Regions from separate parts of the Serratia sp. ID 25-353 genome, predicted to be linked through region 1. Evidence: predicted binding sites of a transcription regulator. Region 1 holds the regulator's gene; the other holds the start of a gene.
What was found. Region 1 encodes LexA, which represses DNA repair genes until DNA is damaged. Its sites were predicted from a motif close to TNCTGTATGTACATACAGNA; they were not measured.
Positions count from the first base shown of each region.

Region 2: a site for LexA is predicted at 4,417-4,436, ahead of rmuC (DNA recombination protein RmuC). Genes of this name have one in related genera too.

Region 1 is NZ_CM139236.1:4,606,987-4,613,749, forward strand. Features, by position in the region: gene dusA (tRNA dihydrouridine(20/20a) synthase DusA) at 1-359, opposite strand, end outside; gene ACYF6X_RS22100 (sugar O-acetyltransferase) at 470-1,042, opposite strand; gene zur (zinc uptake transcriptional repressor Zur) at 1,288-1,800, shown strand; gene ACYF6X_RS22110 (CsbD family protein) at 1,903-2,112, opposite strand; gene dinF (MATE family efflux transporter DinF) at 2,428-3,765, opposite strand; gene lexA (transcriptional repressor LexA) at 3,867-4,475, opposite strand; gene ACYF6X_RS22125 (diacylglycerol kinase) at 4,578-4,946, opposite strand; gene plsB (glycerol-3-phosphate 1-O-acyltransferase PlsB) at 5,095-6,763, shown strand, end outside.
Region 2 is NZ_CM139236.1:243,162-249,924, reverse strand. Features, by position in the region: gene ubiB (ubiquinone biosynthesis regulatory protein kinase UbiB) at 1-1,350, opposite strand, end outside; gene ubiJ (ubiquinone biosynthesis protein UbiJ) at 1,347-1,955, opposite strand; gene ubiE (bifunctional demethylmenaquinone methyltransferase/2-methoxy-6-polyprenyl-1,4-benzoquinol methylase UbiE) at 1,969-2,724, opposite strand; gene rmuC (DNA recombination protein RmuC) at 2,803-4,350, opposite strand; gene ACYF6X_RS01075 (DedA family protein) at 4,491-5,021, opposite strand; gene ACYF6X_RS01070 (tyrosine-protein phosphatase) at 5,101-5,883, opposite strand; gene udp (uridine phosphorylase) at 6,014-6,763, opposite strand, start outside.

The sequences.
Region 1 (6,763 bases):
GTCGCCTGCCCCATCAGACAGGCGCCGAACATGCCGTTTTGCACGCGATCGGATGGGCAGCCAACGTTGAGGTTAATCTCGTCGTAACCGCGCTGCTCCGCCAGTTTGGCGCAGTGCGCCAGCGCGGCCGGATCGCTGCCGCCCAGCTGCAGCGCCACCGGATGCTCTTCTTCGCTGTAGGCCAGGTAGTCGCCCTTACCGTGAATGATCGCGCCGGTGGTCACCATTTCGGTGTACAGCAACGTTTCCTGGGTCAGCAGGCGGTGGAAGTAACGGCAATGACGATCGGTCCAGTCGAGCATCGGCGCGATGGAGAAACGATTGGCGGCGTAGGTTGGGGCGTGGTTGTCTTTCGTCATGCTGAGTTACTGGCTACCTGAGTCTGTCTGGGTTCAACGAACGGCGCGCGGCCGCAAACGGCTATTATAACGACAATCGGCGCCGTTGGGAAAACCGCCTTTGCTTCCCCCTATTCCAACGCGCGGATAATCCGGCACGGCTGCCCCAGCGCCAGCACATTGGCCGGGATGTCGCCGGTCACTATGCTGCCCGCACCGATAGTCGTGCCGTCGCCGATGGTCACGCCCGGCAAGATCACCACGTTACCGCCGATCCACACGTTGCTGCCGATGGAAACTGGCTGCGCCGAGGTGCGGAAAGGAAAAGCCGGGTCACCGGTAAAGCGTTCACCGGCCTTCAGCGGATGACTCGGCGTGTAGATTTGCACGTTGGGGCCGATCAGCGTGTTGTCGCCGATGGTGATGGTATTGCAGTCGAGGAACACCGCATTGACGTTGATAAAACAGTTCTTGCCGATGCGGACATGCTGCCCGTAGTCGCACCAGAACGGTGTTTCGATCCAACTCGCCTCCCCCCAGGCGCCGAACAGCTCACCGAGCAGGCGGTTTTTCTCGTCCGCCTGATGCGAATCCAGCGCCCCCAGGCTTTTGGTCAACGCCCTGGCCCGATGGTACATAGCAATCAGTTCTTCATCGCGGCTGTTGTACTCCAGGCCGCTTAACAGCTTCTCTCTTTCCGTCATCACACAAGGCTCCTGCTCATCACGCGGGTGAAACGCGTTATACCGCTCTCGTCCGCTGCTCTCCAGCGCTAAAATCGGCAACGTTGATTTGCCGCCCGCCTGCGGGGAAAAGTTGTGATGCATCTCTCTTTTAGCGCACTCAGCGCGCCTTTCCCTGCGCAATCCTCAGGGGAAAAGGGGGCAACTCTCGGCGATTCGCCGTAATCATGGTAAAATCGGCTTTTTTACGTACCGGGATATTTGCGATGAACTCAACCACCCAGGAAAAGCTGCTGGCGCAGGCGGAACGCCTCTGCCAACAACGCAATGTGCGATTGACGCCGCAACGGCTGGAAGTGCTGCGTCTGATGACTCAGCAACCCGGTGCAATCAGCGCTTATGACCTGCTCGATCTGCTGCGCGTCGCCGAACCGCAGGCCAAGCCGCCGACGGTCTATCGCGCGCTGGATTTTCTGCTGGAACAAGGATTTATCCATAGAGTGGAGTCCGCCAACAGCTACGTGCTGTGTCACCATTTCGAACAGCCGATGCATACGTCCGCACTGTTTATCTGCGACCGCTGCGGCCAGGTGACCGAACGCACTACCGAAGGCGTAGAAGAAACGCTGCAGAAGCTGGCGCAGGAAGCCGGATTTGCGCTGCGGCACAGCGTGGTGGAAGCGCACGGTCTGTGCGCCGGCTGCGTGGAGGTTGAGGCGTGCGACAGCAAGCATGACTGCGCCGAACACGATCACAGCATCGCCATCAAGAAGAAGTAAGACGAAGTCAGGTACCTCCCTGTACCTGCGGCCGGAACGCCAGAGGATGAGAGCGACGCCGGCCTGCGCTGGGCAAGCCGCCTTCAATGGCGGCCCTGCAGATTACCAGCGGTGTTTGGTGTGATCTTCCCAGGCTTTCACCTCTTTTTCGGCCGCCTCTTTCTGGTAACCGTAGCGCTCCTGGATTTTGCCGACCAGCTGTTCGCGTTTCCCTTCGATGACTGTCAGATCGTCATCGGTCAGCTTGCCCCATTTTTCCTTCACTTTGCCTTTAAGCTGCTTCCAGTTACCGTCGGCTTGATCTTTATTCATAGTCTCTCCGTTAACCTGTGGTGAATCAGTGATCCCTGTCGCCGGTCGGGGTTAACCAGAAATTTTTCTGGCCGATACTCCCTTCACCTTAAGGAATATCGCTCCCATTCATTCGCCAGCCACATGATTCATTCTAGTTAAATATGGAAATAAAAAAGCCAAATATCAGAATAAAAAACCATTAAGAAACAAAATAAAAACAAAAAACGCTAATAAACAACAAGCTAACGCAAAAATGCCAGGGTTGAAAACATGTAAGCAAAAGTGAACAAAAACATAAATAAAATTAATAAATAACCCAGCACAGCGTCCGTTCTAGCGAGCGGTAAACCAGCTGCCGCGCACCTGATGACGATGCCAAATCCAGCCCAACGCCAGGCCGCGCAGCGCCAGAAACACCGCCAGCGCCAGCCAAAGCCCGTGGTTGCCAAACAGCGGTATGCTAAACAGCGCCAGGCCGTATCCCACCGCGGCCACCGCCATGCTGTTGCGCATCTCGGCGCCGCGCGTGGCGCCGATAAACATGCCGTCCAGCAAATAGCACCATACCCCGACCAGCGGCAGAATGACCTGCCACGGTAAATAGTGGGCGGCCAACGCACGCAGCTCCGGCAAGGAGGTCAACGCCGCCACGATCTGCTGGCCGGTAACGGCATACGCCAGGCCAAAGGCCAACGCGACCAGCCCCGCCTGTCTGCAGGCCGCATGCCACACCTTGCGCAGTTGGCTGTCGTCCCGGGCACCGTAGGCGTGGCCCGAATGGGCCTCCACCGCATAAGCGAAGCCGTCGAGCGCATAGGCGGTGAACGTCAGCAGATTCATCAATACCGCATTGACCGCCACCACCTCGCTTCCCAGGCGAGCGCCGAAAATGGTCAGCGACGCAAAGCACAGTTGCAGCAACAGTGAACGCAGCATGATGTCGCGGTTGAGCGCCAGTAGCCGACGCAGATCGCCACGCCAGGCCTGGCGCAGCATCGGCAGGGTAATACCGCGCAGGCGCATCACCCGCCACGCCAGCCACAGGCCGAGCAGCAGCGTGGCGTATTCGGCGATGGCGGTTGCCGCCGCTGCCCCCCGCACGTTCCAGCCCAGGCCCATCACCAGCCAGATATCCAGCACGATGTTCAGCAGGTTGCCGACGATCAGCAGGATCACCGGCGCGCGCACATACTGCACGCCGAGCAGCCAACCCAACAGCACCAGATTAGCCAGCGCCGCCGGGGCGCTCAGCCAGCGGATTTCAAGAAAACGCCGCGCCTGTTCCAGCACCTCGCCATTGCCACCGACGATCTGCAGCGCCAGTTCGATCAGCGGATACCGCAGCAGGACGATCGCCACCCCGGCCAGCAGCGCCAGCACCAGCGGTTGCATAAAGGCGCGCGCCAGCGCCTGCGGGTTCTGTGCCCCCAGCGCCTGCGCCGCCAGACCGGTGGTGCTCATGCGCAGGAACAACAGCAGCATGAACAGGAAGCTGGTCGCCACCGCGCCGATCGCGACGCCCCCCAGGTAGATCGGGCTGTCGAGGTGGCCGATCACCGCAGTGTCCACCAACCCGAGCAGCGGTACGGTGATATTGGAAAAAATCATCGGCAGGGCCAGGCGCCACAGGGCTTTATCGGTGTCGCTGGTGAAGGCGGAAATCAAGCGCATGATGAGACGTTCCCGTAGCAGTGGCGAAGGGCAAAATCAGAAACAAAAACGCCCCAGAACAGGGGCGATTGATACAAGAGGCGGCACTGAGGGGGCAGCGATTAAATCCAGTCGCCGTTGCGGATCACGCCGACCGCCAGCCCTTCGATAGTGAAATTCTGCTGACGCAGATCGACCACAATCGGTTGGAATTCGTTGTTCTCCGGCAGCAGCTCGACCACGTTGCCGTGTTTTTTCAGGCGCTTGACCGTCACTTCGTCTTCGATGCGCGCCACCACGACCTGGCCGTTGCGCACGTCTTGGGTTTTATGCACCGCCAGCAGATCGCCGTCCAGAATGCCGATGTCGCGCATCGACATGCCGTTCACCCGCAGCAGGAAATCGGCGCTCGGTTTAAACAGGGAAGGATCAACCTGGTAGTGCCCTTCGATGTGCTGCTGCGCCAGCAGCGGCTCGCCGGCGGCGACGCGGCCGATCAGCGGCAGCCCTTCTTCTTCTTCCATCAGCAGGCGGATACCGCGCGAGGCACCGGAGACGATTTCGATCACGCCTTTGCGTGCCAGCGCCTTCAGGTGTTCTTCGGCGGCGTTAGGCGAACGGAACCCCAGACGCATCGCGATCTCGGCACGCGTTGGCGGCATGCCCGTTTGCGAAATATGATCGCGAATCAGATCGTAGACCTCTTGCTGTCTGGTAGTTAGTGCTTTCATTCCGCCCCCTGTTTGTTTATACAGTCTTGCTGTGAGTATATACAGGTAAGCGCGGATTGGGAACCGAAGAATAAATAAAAATCAGTCAGTAGGCGCCTTTCGTCAGCCAAAATGCTGCCATAAGACCGTGCCCCAAACGAACAGCGCCAGCACGATCGCCAGTGACACCGCCGCCGATCCCATGTCCTTGGCCCGGCCGGACAGCTCGTGATGTTCGCTGCCGATCCGATCCACCACCGCCTCGATCGCGCTGTTCAGGATCTCGACGATCATCACCAGCGCTACCGATCCGATCAATAAAATGCGCGCTATCGCACCCACATCCAGCCAGACAGCCAGTATGATAGCCAGAAGGGTGACCACCAGTTCCTGGCGGAACGCCGCTTCGTGTTGCCAGGCGGCGGAAAGCCCTTTATAGGAATAGCCGGCGGCCTTGATGATGCGGGTCAGTCCGGTTGCTTGGTTTGCCATGTTTTCGTGCCTTTCTCAGAGGTCGGTCATAATAAAAAGAGTCTAGAACAGTCCGCGCTGACGGCTCTCGGTTTTCGAACACCACAGATCTGCTACCCAGTTTCTGGTATGCTTGCGGCGCATTGCTAACAAGAGGCTTCACGTTGTTATGTCAGGTTGGCGTAAAATTTATTATAAAATATTGAATTTACCACTTAAATTGTTGGTAAGAAGTAAGGTCATCCCTTCAGATCCGGTTACCGAGCTAGGGTTGGATCCCTCACGGCCGATTCTGTATGTTTTACCTTACAATTCCAAGGCGGATTTGCTGACGCTGCGCACCCAGTGCCTGGCGCAGGATCTGCCCGATCCGCTCAACTCGCTGGAGATCGACGGCACCGTGCTGCCGAGCTACGTGTTCATTCACGACGGCCCGCGCGTGTTCCGCTATTACACCCCGAAAGAAGAGTCGGTAAAGCTGTTCCACGACTATCTGGATCTGCATCGCAGCAATCCGGATCTCGACATTCAGATGCTGCCGGTTTCGGTGATGTTCGGCCGCTCGCCGGGCCGCGAAGGCCACGGCACGCCGCACCTGCGTCTGTTGAATGGCGTGCAGAAATTCTTCGCCGTGCTGTGGCTCGGCCGCGACAGCTTCGTGCGTTTCTCCAACACCGTTTCGCTGCGCCGCATGGCCACCGAGCACGGCACGGATAAAACCATCGCGCAGAAACTGGCGCGCGTGGCGCGCATGCACTTCTCGCGTCAGCGCCTGGCCGCGGTAGGCCCGAGCCTGCCGGCCCGTCAGGATCTGTTCAACAAGCTGTTGGCGTCCAAAGCGATCGAAAAAGCGGTCGAGGACGAGGCCCGCAGCAAGAAGATCTCGCACGAGAAAGCCCAGCAGAACGCCATCGCGCTGATGGAAGAGATCGCCGCCGATTTCTCCTACGAAACCGTGCGCCTGTCCGACCGCGTGCTGAGCTGGACCTGGAACCGGTTGTATCAGGGCATCAACGTCACCAACGCCGAGCGCGTGCGCCAACTGGCGCAGGACGGCCACGAGATCGTCTACGTGCCCTGCCACCGCAGCCACATGGACTATCTGCTGCTGTCCTACGTGTTGTATCACCAGGGCCTGGTGCCGCCACACATCGCCGCCGGCATCAACCTCAACTTCTGGCCGGCCGGCCCGATCTTCCGTCGCCTGGGCGCGTTCTTCATCCGCCGCACCTTCAAGGGCAACAAGCTCTACTCGACGGTGTTCCGCGAATACCTCGGCGAGCTGTTCACCCGCGGTTACTCGGTGGAATACTTCGTGGAAGGCGGCCGTTCCCGCACCGGGCGCCTGCTGGAACCGAAGACCGGCACCCTGTCGATGACCATCCAGGCGATGCTGCGCGGCGGCACCCGTCCGATCACGCTGGTGCCGATCTACATCGGTTACGAGCACGTGATGGAAGTGGGCACCTATGCCAAAGAGCTGCGTGGCGCCACCAAGGAAAAAGAGAGCCTGCTGCAAATGCTGCGCGGCCTGCGCAAGCTGCGCAATCTGGGCCAGGGTTACGTCAACTTCGGCGAACCGCTGCCATTGACGGCTTACCTCAACCAGAACGTGCCGCAGTGGCGCGAGTCGATCGATCCGATCGAAGCCCAGCGCCCAAGCTGGCTGACGCCGACGGTCAACGATCTGGCCGGCCAGATCATGGTGCGTATCAACAACGCCGCCGCGGCCAACGCCATGAACCTGTGTTCCACCGCGCTGCTGGCCTCGCGCCAGCGTTCGCTGACCCGCGAACAGCTGGTCGAACAGCTGGAGTGCTACCTGCAGCTGATGCGCA
Region 2 (6,763 bases), 740 kb from region 1:
TTTCAGCGCGCGCACCACGGCAGGAATGCCGACCTGATCGCGCAGCCAGCTCTCGAGGAACGGCTTGGCGGTGGTCCACAGATCCAGCTGCGGGTAGAGCTGACGCCCCAGCCCTTCAACATACAGCAAGGTCTTCTGCAATAACACCAGCTGCGGCTGCACTTCCATATTGAAGCGGCGCGCAGTGTTGAACAGGTTCAGCAGCACGTTGCCAAAGGAAATCTCCGCCAGCGGTTTCTCGAAAATCGGCTCGCACACGGTGCGGATGGCGAATTCGAAGTCTTCCACGTTGGTGTCGCGCGGCACCCAACCGGAGTCGACGTGCAGTTCCGCCACCTTGCGGTAATCGCGGTTGAAGAAGGCGATGAAGTTTTCCGCCAAGTAGCGTTTATCATCCTTGTTCAGCGAGCCGACGATGCCGCAGTCGATGCCGATATAGCAAGGATCTTCCGGATGTTCGTAGCTGACGAAAATATTACCGGGATGCATGTCCGCATGGAAGAAGCTGTCGCGGAATACCTGGGTAAAGAACACCTGGACGCCACGTTCCGCCAACAGTTTCATGTTGGTGCCCTGCTGCTCCAGCGTGGCGATATCCGAGACAGGAATGCCGTAGATGCGCTCCATCACCAATACGCTTTCACGGCAGTAGTCGGAATAAACTTCCGGTACGTACAGCATCGGGCTGCCGTCGAAATTACGACGCAGCTGAATGGCGTTGGCCGCTTCGCGCAACAGGTTCAATTCGTCCAGCAGGGTTTTCTCGTACTCGCGCACCACTTCGCGCGGGCGCAGACGGCGGCCGTCCGGCAACAGCTTCGGCACCCAACCTGCCAATCGGTACATCAGGCGCACGTCGGCCTTGATAATCGGCCCGATATCCGGCCGGATCACCTTCAGCACCACTTCCTGGCCGGTGGTTTTCAGCCGCGCGGTATGCACCTGCGCGATCGAGGCAGAGGCCAGCGGCTGCTGATCGAAATCGTCGAACCAGGTTTCCAGCGGGCCGCCCATCGCCAGTTCGATATGTTTACGCGCCAGCGCGCCGTCGAAAGGCGCGACCCGGTCCTGCAACAGCGTCAGCTGATCGGCAATCTGCGGCGGAAACAGATCGCGGCGGGTCGACATCATCTGGCCGAACTTGATCCATACCGGTCCCAGCTCCTGCAGCGCCAACCGCAGGCGTTCACCCAGCGGCTTGTCCTTGTGCCGATTCGGCATCCAGAACAACAGCCGGCGGCCGAAGCGTAGCGGCAGCGTCAAACGCATTGTCGGGATCAGCTCGTCCAATCCATAGCTGAGAAAAACGCGGACGATAAAATACAAACGTCGCAGTTCGCCTGGGGTCATCGCTTGCCCTCCAACGTGTCCATGCGGGCAGACAGCGCTTCCGCGCTGCGGGCGAGTGCATCAACTTCCTCGTTGAACCACACCACTTCCAACGGCCCCGGCGCCAGGCGCCACTCTTCCGTCAACGTCTCCGCCATGTCCTGCTGCCGGCGCATAAAGCCGTCTTTCAGCAGCGAGGCGCCTTTTCCCAGCGCCTGTGTAATGCCCTGGGCGGCGATATCGCCGATATAGGGTGCCAGCCACTCCGCCGGATCCCATTCCGCCAGATCGAGCAGGCCAACCAGCTGTTGCACCACCTGAATATCACCTTCCACCGCCAATTCGCCGCTGCGCATCAGCACCGGTAACTGCTGGCGGTCGCGCAGTTTCAGTAAGGCGGGAATGCGGCTGCGCACGGTGCAATCGGCACTGTCTTCAGACTGCCCCAGCACGTCCACGCGCAGTTCGCTGAACACCAGCACCAGTGGTGAAGCCAGCTCTTCCAGTTCGATGCGCAGCACCTTGCCCGCCAGGCGTTGGCGAGCGGCTTTCATGCTGCGATCGCGAAACAGCAGGTTATTCAGCGAGGTTTCCAGCGCACCGGTCAGCAGAGGGGTAAACAGCATCGGCATCTCCCTCTCAGAACTTGAAGCCACGATGCAGGGCGACAATCCCACCGGTCAGGTTGAAATAGGTGACGTTTTCAAAACCGGCGTTGCCCATCATGCCTTTCAGGGTTTCCTGATCGGGGTGCATGCGGATCGATTCCGCCAGGTAGCGGTAGCTGTCCGGATCTTTCACTACCAGCTCGCCGATCTTCGGCAGCACGTGGAAGGAATAAGCGTCGTAAGCTTTGCTCAGCGGCGCCAGCAGCGGCTTGGAAAACTCCAGCACCAGCAGGCGGCCGCCCGGCTTCAGCACGCGGAACATCGAGCGCAGCGCTTTGTCTTTGTCGGTGACGTTGCGCAGGCCAAAGGAGATGGTGATGCAATCGAAGTAATTATCCGGGAACGGCAGCGCTTCGGCGTTGGCCTGCACGTAATTGATGTTGCCGACGATGCCGCGATCGCGCAGCTTCTCGCGCCCCATCTTCAGCATCGAATCGTTAATGTCCGCCAGCACCACCTGCCCCTGCTCGCCAACCATACGGGAGAACTTGGCCGCCAGGTCGCCGGTACCGCCGGCCAGATCCAGCACGCGCTGCCCACGGCGCACACCGCTGCAGTCAATGGTGAAACGCTTCCAGATACGGTGGATGCCGAACGACATCAGGTCGTTCATCACGTCATACTTTGCCGCTACCGAATGAAAAACGTCCGCCACCATGGCCTGTTTTTCGTCTCGAGCGACGGTGCGAAAACCGAAATCGGTGGTTTCCTGCGGTTGATCTGCCATTGTCCTGCCTGCTATTCAGTCAATTTTGTGTGGATGAGTGTACCAGAAGCCTGGAGAATACCCCACCTCGCCACGGCCTCAGCCGTGCGAAACGAAGCCCGGTTCCCCGGCGGTATCGTCATCGTTTTTCGTCTGCGGCAGCGCGGCGACATCATCGTCGTTCGCCTCTTCCGCTTCATCGTGTTGCGCGCCGGCTTGCTGCGCCAGCAGCGGGTTGATCGGCCGTTTGACCTCAACCCCCAACGCACGGAAACCTTCAATTTGGCCGATAAGATTACCACGGCCTTCGCTCAGTTTGTTCATCGCCTGACGATAACTGCCCTGCGCCTTGTCCAGGCTCTGCCCCAGTGCGGACATATCGTCCACGAACAGCCGCATCTTGTCATACAGTTTCGCCGCGCGATCGGCTATGCGCTGGGCGTTCTGGCTTTGATGTTCATAGCGCCACAGGTTGGTGATGGTGCGCAGCGCCACCAGCAACGTAGTCGGGCTAACCAGCATGATGTTGTGCTTGAGCGCTTCGCTGATCAGCTCCGGCTCGCGATCGATAGCCAGCAGGAAGGCGGGCTCGACCGGAATGAACATCAGCACATAGTCCAGCGAACGCAGCCCCGGCAGCTGCTGATAGTCCTTGCGGCCCAGCATGCGAATGTGGCCGCGCAGCGAGGCGATATGTTCGCTCAGCGCCGCTTCGCGCTCCACCTCGTCTTCGCCGTTGAAATAGCGCTCGTAGGCGATCAGCGACATCTTGGCGTCGATCACCACGTCCTTGCCCTGCGGCAGACGCACGATCACATCGGGCTGCATGCGGCTCTGGTGATCCACCCGCACGTTGACCTGCGTTTCATACTCGTGCCCTTCGCGCAGACCGGAAGCCTCCAGCACCCGGCTCAGCACCACTTCACCCCAATTGCCCTGCGTTTTGTTGTCGCCTTTCAGCGCCTTGGTGAGGTTGATGGCCTCGCGCGCCATCTGCGCGTTCAACTGCTGCAGATTACGTATCTCGTGCGTCAGCGTGTGGCGTTCCCGCGCTTCCTGGCCAAAGCTGTCCTGCACCTGACGGCGGAACCCGTCCAGCTGTTCACGCAGCGGCAGCAGCAACCGATCCAAGCTTTGCTTATTTTGCTCGTCCACCTTGCGGCCGCTGTGTTCAAAAATGCGGTTGGCGAGGTTTTCAAACTGGGTGGTGAGGCGTTGTTCGCTGTTGATCAGCAGGCGCTGCTTCTCCTCCGCCGCCATGCGCGTCTCTTCCAGACGGATGGTGACTTCGCGCAGCTCGGCCTCTTGCGCGCTGTTAACCTCGCGCTGGGCACGCAGTTCCTGATTGAGCAGTTCGCATTCGTTGCGCCAATGGTTGAGCTGTTGCAACTTCTCATGTCCGGCCGCCAGCTGGCTGTGTAGGTTACGCAGCTCCAGCTCACTCTGCCGCAGCTGCTGCTCGTGGCGCTGCAGAGCCTCCTGCCGCGCCGCCGTTTCCTGCTGCGCCTGCTGCAACGCTTGCTCCAGCAACCGCAGCTCGGTTTCATGTTGCGCATTCGTCTGCTGCACCCGCAGACTGGCGATCAGCCACCCCAACAGCATGCCGATCGTTACGCCGCCAATCCCATAAATCAGACTGGTATCCACCCTGCCTCCTGTTGCACCTTGCCGTTCCGGCGTTTCGCACGCCCATTGCCCGTCACGTTAAGGGGAGGCTGTATGGATGTCCAGCCTGATTTTGCCCGCCGCGCACAATATTGCGCGGCACTGCGCAATTTAGCGAGAAATCAGCCCAGCCACTGGCTGAGCCACTTGATGCCGAATGCCCCCGGCGCCAGAATGCCGAACGCCCAGATCATCGCCGACGTGACGTTGGCCAACTGGAAATAACGCTGCGGCATCCCGCAAATGCCGCCCACCAGCGGCACCACGGCGCGCAGCGGGCCGAAGAAGCGGCCGATGAAGATGCCTAGCACGCCCCAGCGTTCAAAGAACGCGTGGCCGCGCGCCAGCAGTTGTGGATTGCGCGACAGCGGCCACATATGCGCCACGCGGTCCTGATAGTGATAGCCGATCCAGTAAGAGAGCCAGTCGCCGAAAAACGCCCCGACGGCGGCAGCGGCCCAAATCGGCCAAAAGGCGATGCCGCTTTCGCCGATCAGCGCGCCCAGCGCCAGCAGGATCACCGTGGCCGGCAGCAGCAGAGACAAAAACGCCAGCGACTCGCCGAACGCCAGGAAGAAGATGATGGGAATGGCCCAGCCTTCGTGCTGACGCACGACGTCGCTGACCCAGTTGATAACGTCATTGAGGCTCAATGCGGGGCTCCTGATACGCGATAATTCGCCGCCTAGGATAGGCCGGGGCGAGTTAAACCCCGGCTAAACGCGCGGCGATTTACTCGAGGTAGAACGCCTGCAGCGCTTCGCGCTGGGCCGCGCCCAGGCCGTATTCCGCTTCCAGCCAACGGTCGGTGGAACCGTATTGCTGACGGATGCAGCCCAACGCCGTCATCAGGAACTCCTCGCGCGCGCTGAGCACGTAGGCGAATTGCTCCAGCGCCGCTGCATTCAGCTTGATAGACAGCTGATCCAGCATCTGCTCGCGGAAAGTGGCCAGCGTGGTTTCGGTCAGCAGATAGTCTTCCAGCACCGTCGCTTCATCGGCCCCCAGCGCGAACAGCACCAGTGCCGAACCGACCCCGGTGCGATCCTTGCCGACCGCGCAGTGCTGCACGATGGCGCCACCGCCAGGATTACTCAACAGCTGCGCCAGCCGCTGATAGGCCGCATTGCCGAACGGCAGGCGGCGATACAGCTCCAGCATGAACGCCCGGGCGTCGAAAGCGGCCAACGTTTCGTTGGTGAGCTTCTCCAGGTTGGCGTTGACTTCGCTGCTCAGCGGGTTGGCCGGCACGTGGTGATAATCGGCGCCACTCCACAGAATATCCGGCTTGGTCTGCACCTCGTCGGCATCGCGGTAGTCCAGCACCGAGCGCACCGGCACGCCGGCGAGAAAGGTGCAGTCGTTTTCCGTCAGCCGCTCGAGGGAACCGGAGCGGAACAGCAGGCCGCGCTTGATGCGGCGCCCGTCGGCCACGCCGTTGCCGCCGAAGTCGCGGAAATTGATGCCGCCGTCGAGCGGCGCGAGCGAAGGATGAAGCAGGATCTGGGCGGTCATAAACGTCCTCGTTGTTTTTGTTATGACAACGCGCGGCAGCCATCGGCGCAGCGCTGAGGAGTATCACCGTAACAGATTCGCCGCGAATGGAAAAACGGGCCGCGTCGGCGGCCCATTGAGGGAATGGCGATTACAGCAGACGGCGGGCAGCGTCCACCACGATCTGCACCGCTTTGCTTTCGGTGTTTTTCATGGTCTCGGCGTTCGGGATCTCTTGCTGGGTGCGGTTGACGATCACCCCGGCCACCATGCCAGCACGCAGGCCCTGGCTGGCGCACATGGTCAGCAGCGTGGCGGATTCCATTTCATAGTTCATCACGCCCATCGCTTGCCATTCTTCCATCGAGCCTTTGAAACGGCTGACTACGCGGCCGGAGTAGGTATCGTAACGTTCCTGGCCCGGATAGAAGGTATCGGAAGAGGCGGTCACGCCAATGTGCGTGGTGGCGCCGCTGGCCTTGGCCGCTTCCACCAGCGCGGTGGTGCAGGCGAAGTCCGCGACCGCCGGGAACTCCATCGGCGCAAAGTGCAGGCTGGCGCCGTCGAGGCGTACCGCCGCCGTGGTGACCAGCACGTCGCCGACGTTGATGTTCGCCTGAATGGCGCCGGTGGTGCCGATGCGCAGGAAGGTGCGAATGCCCAGCTGCGCCAACTCTTCCACCGCGATAGAAGTAGAGGGGCCGCCGATACCGGTAGAGCAGACGATCACCGCCTTGCCGTCCAGCTCCGCGCGCCAGGTAGTGAATTCACGATGGGAGGCCAGATGCACCGGATTTTCCATCAGCTTGGCAATCTTCTCTACGCGCTGCGGATCGCCCGGCACGATGGCAAGCTGGGCCCCTTGTAAATCGTTCTTGGTGAGGCCGAGATGAAAAACGTC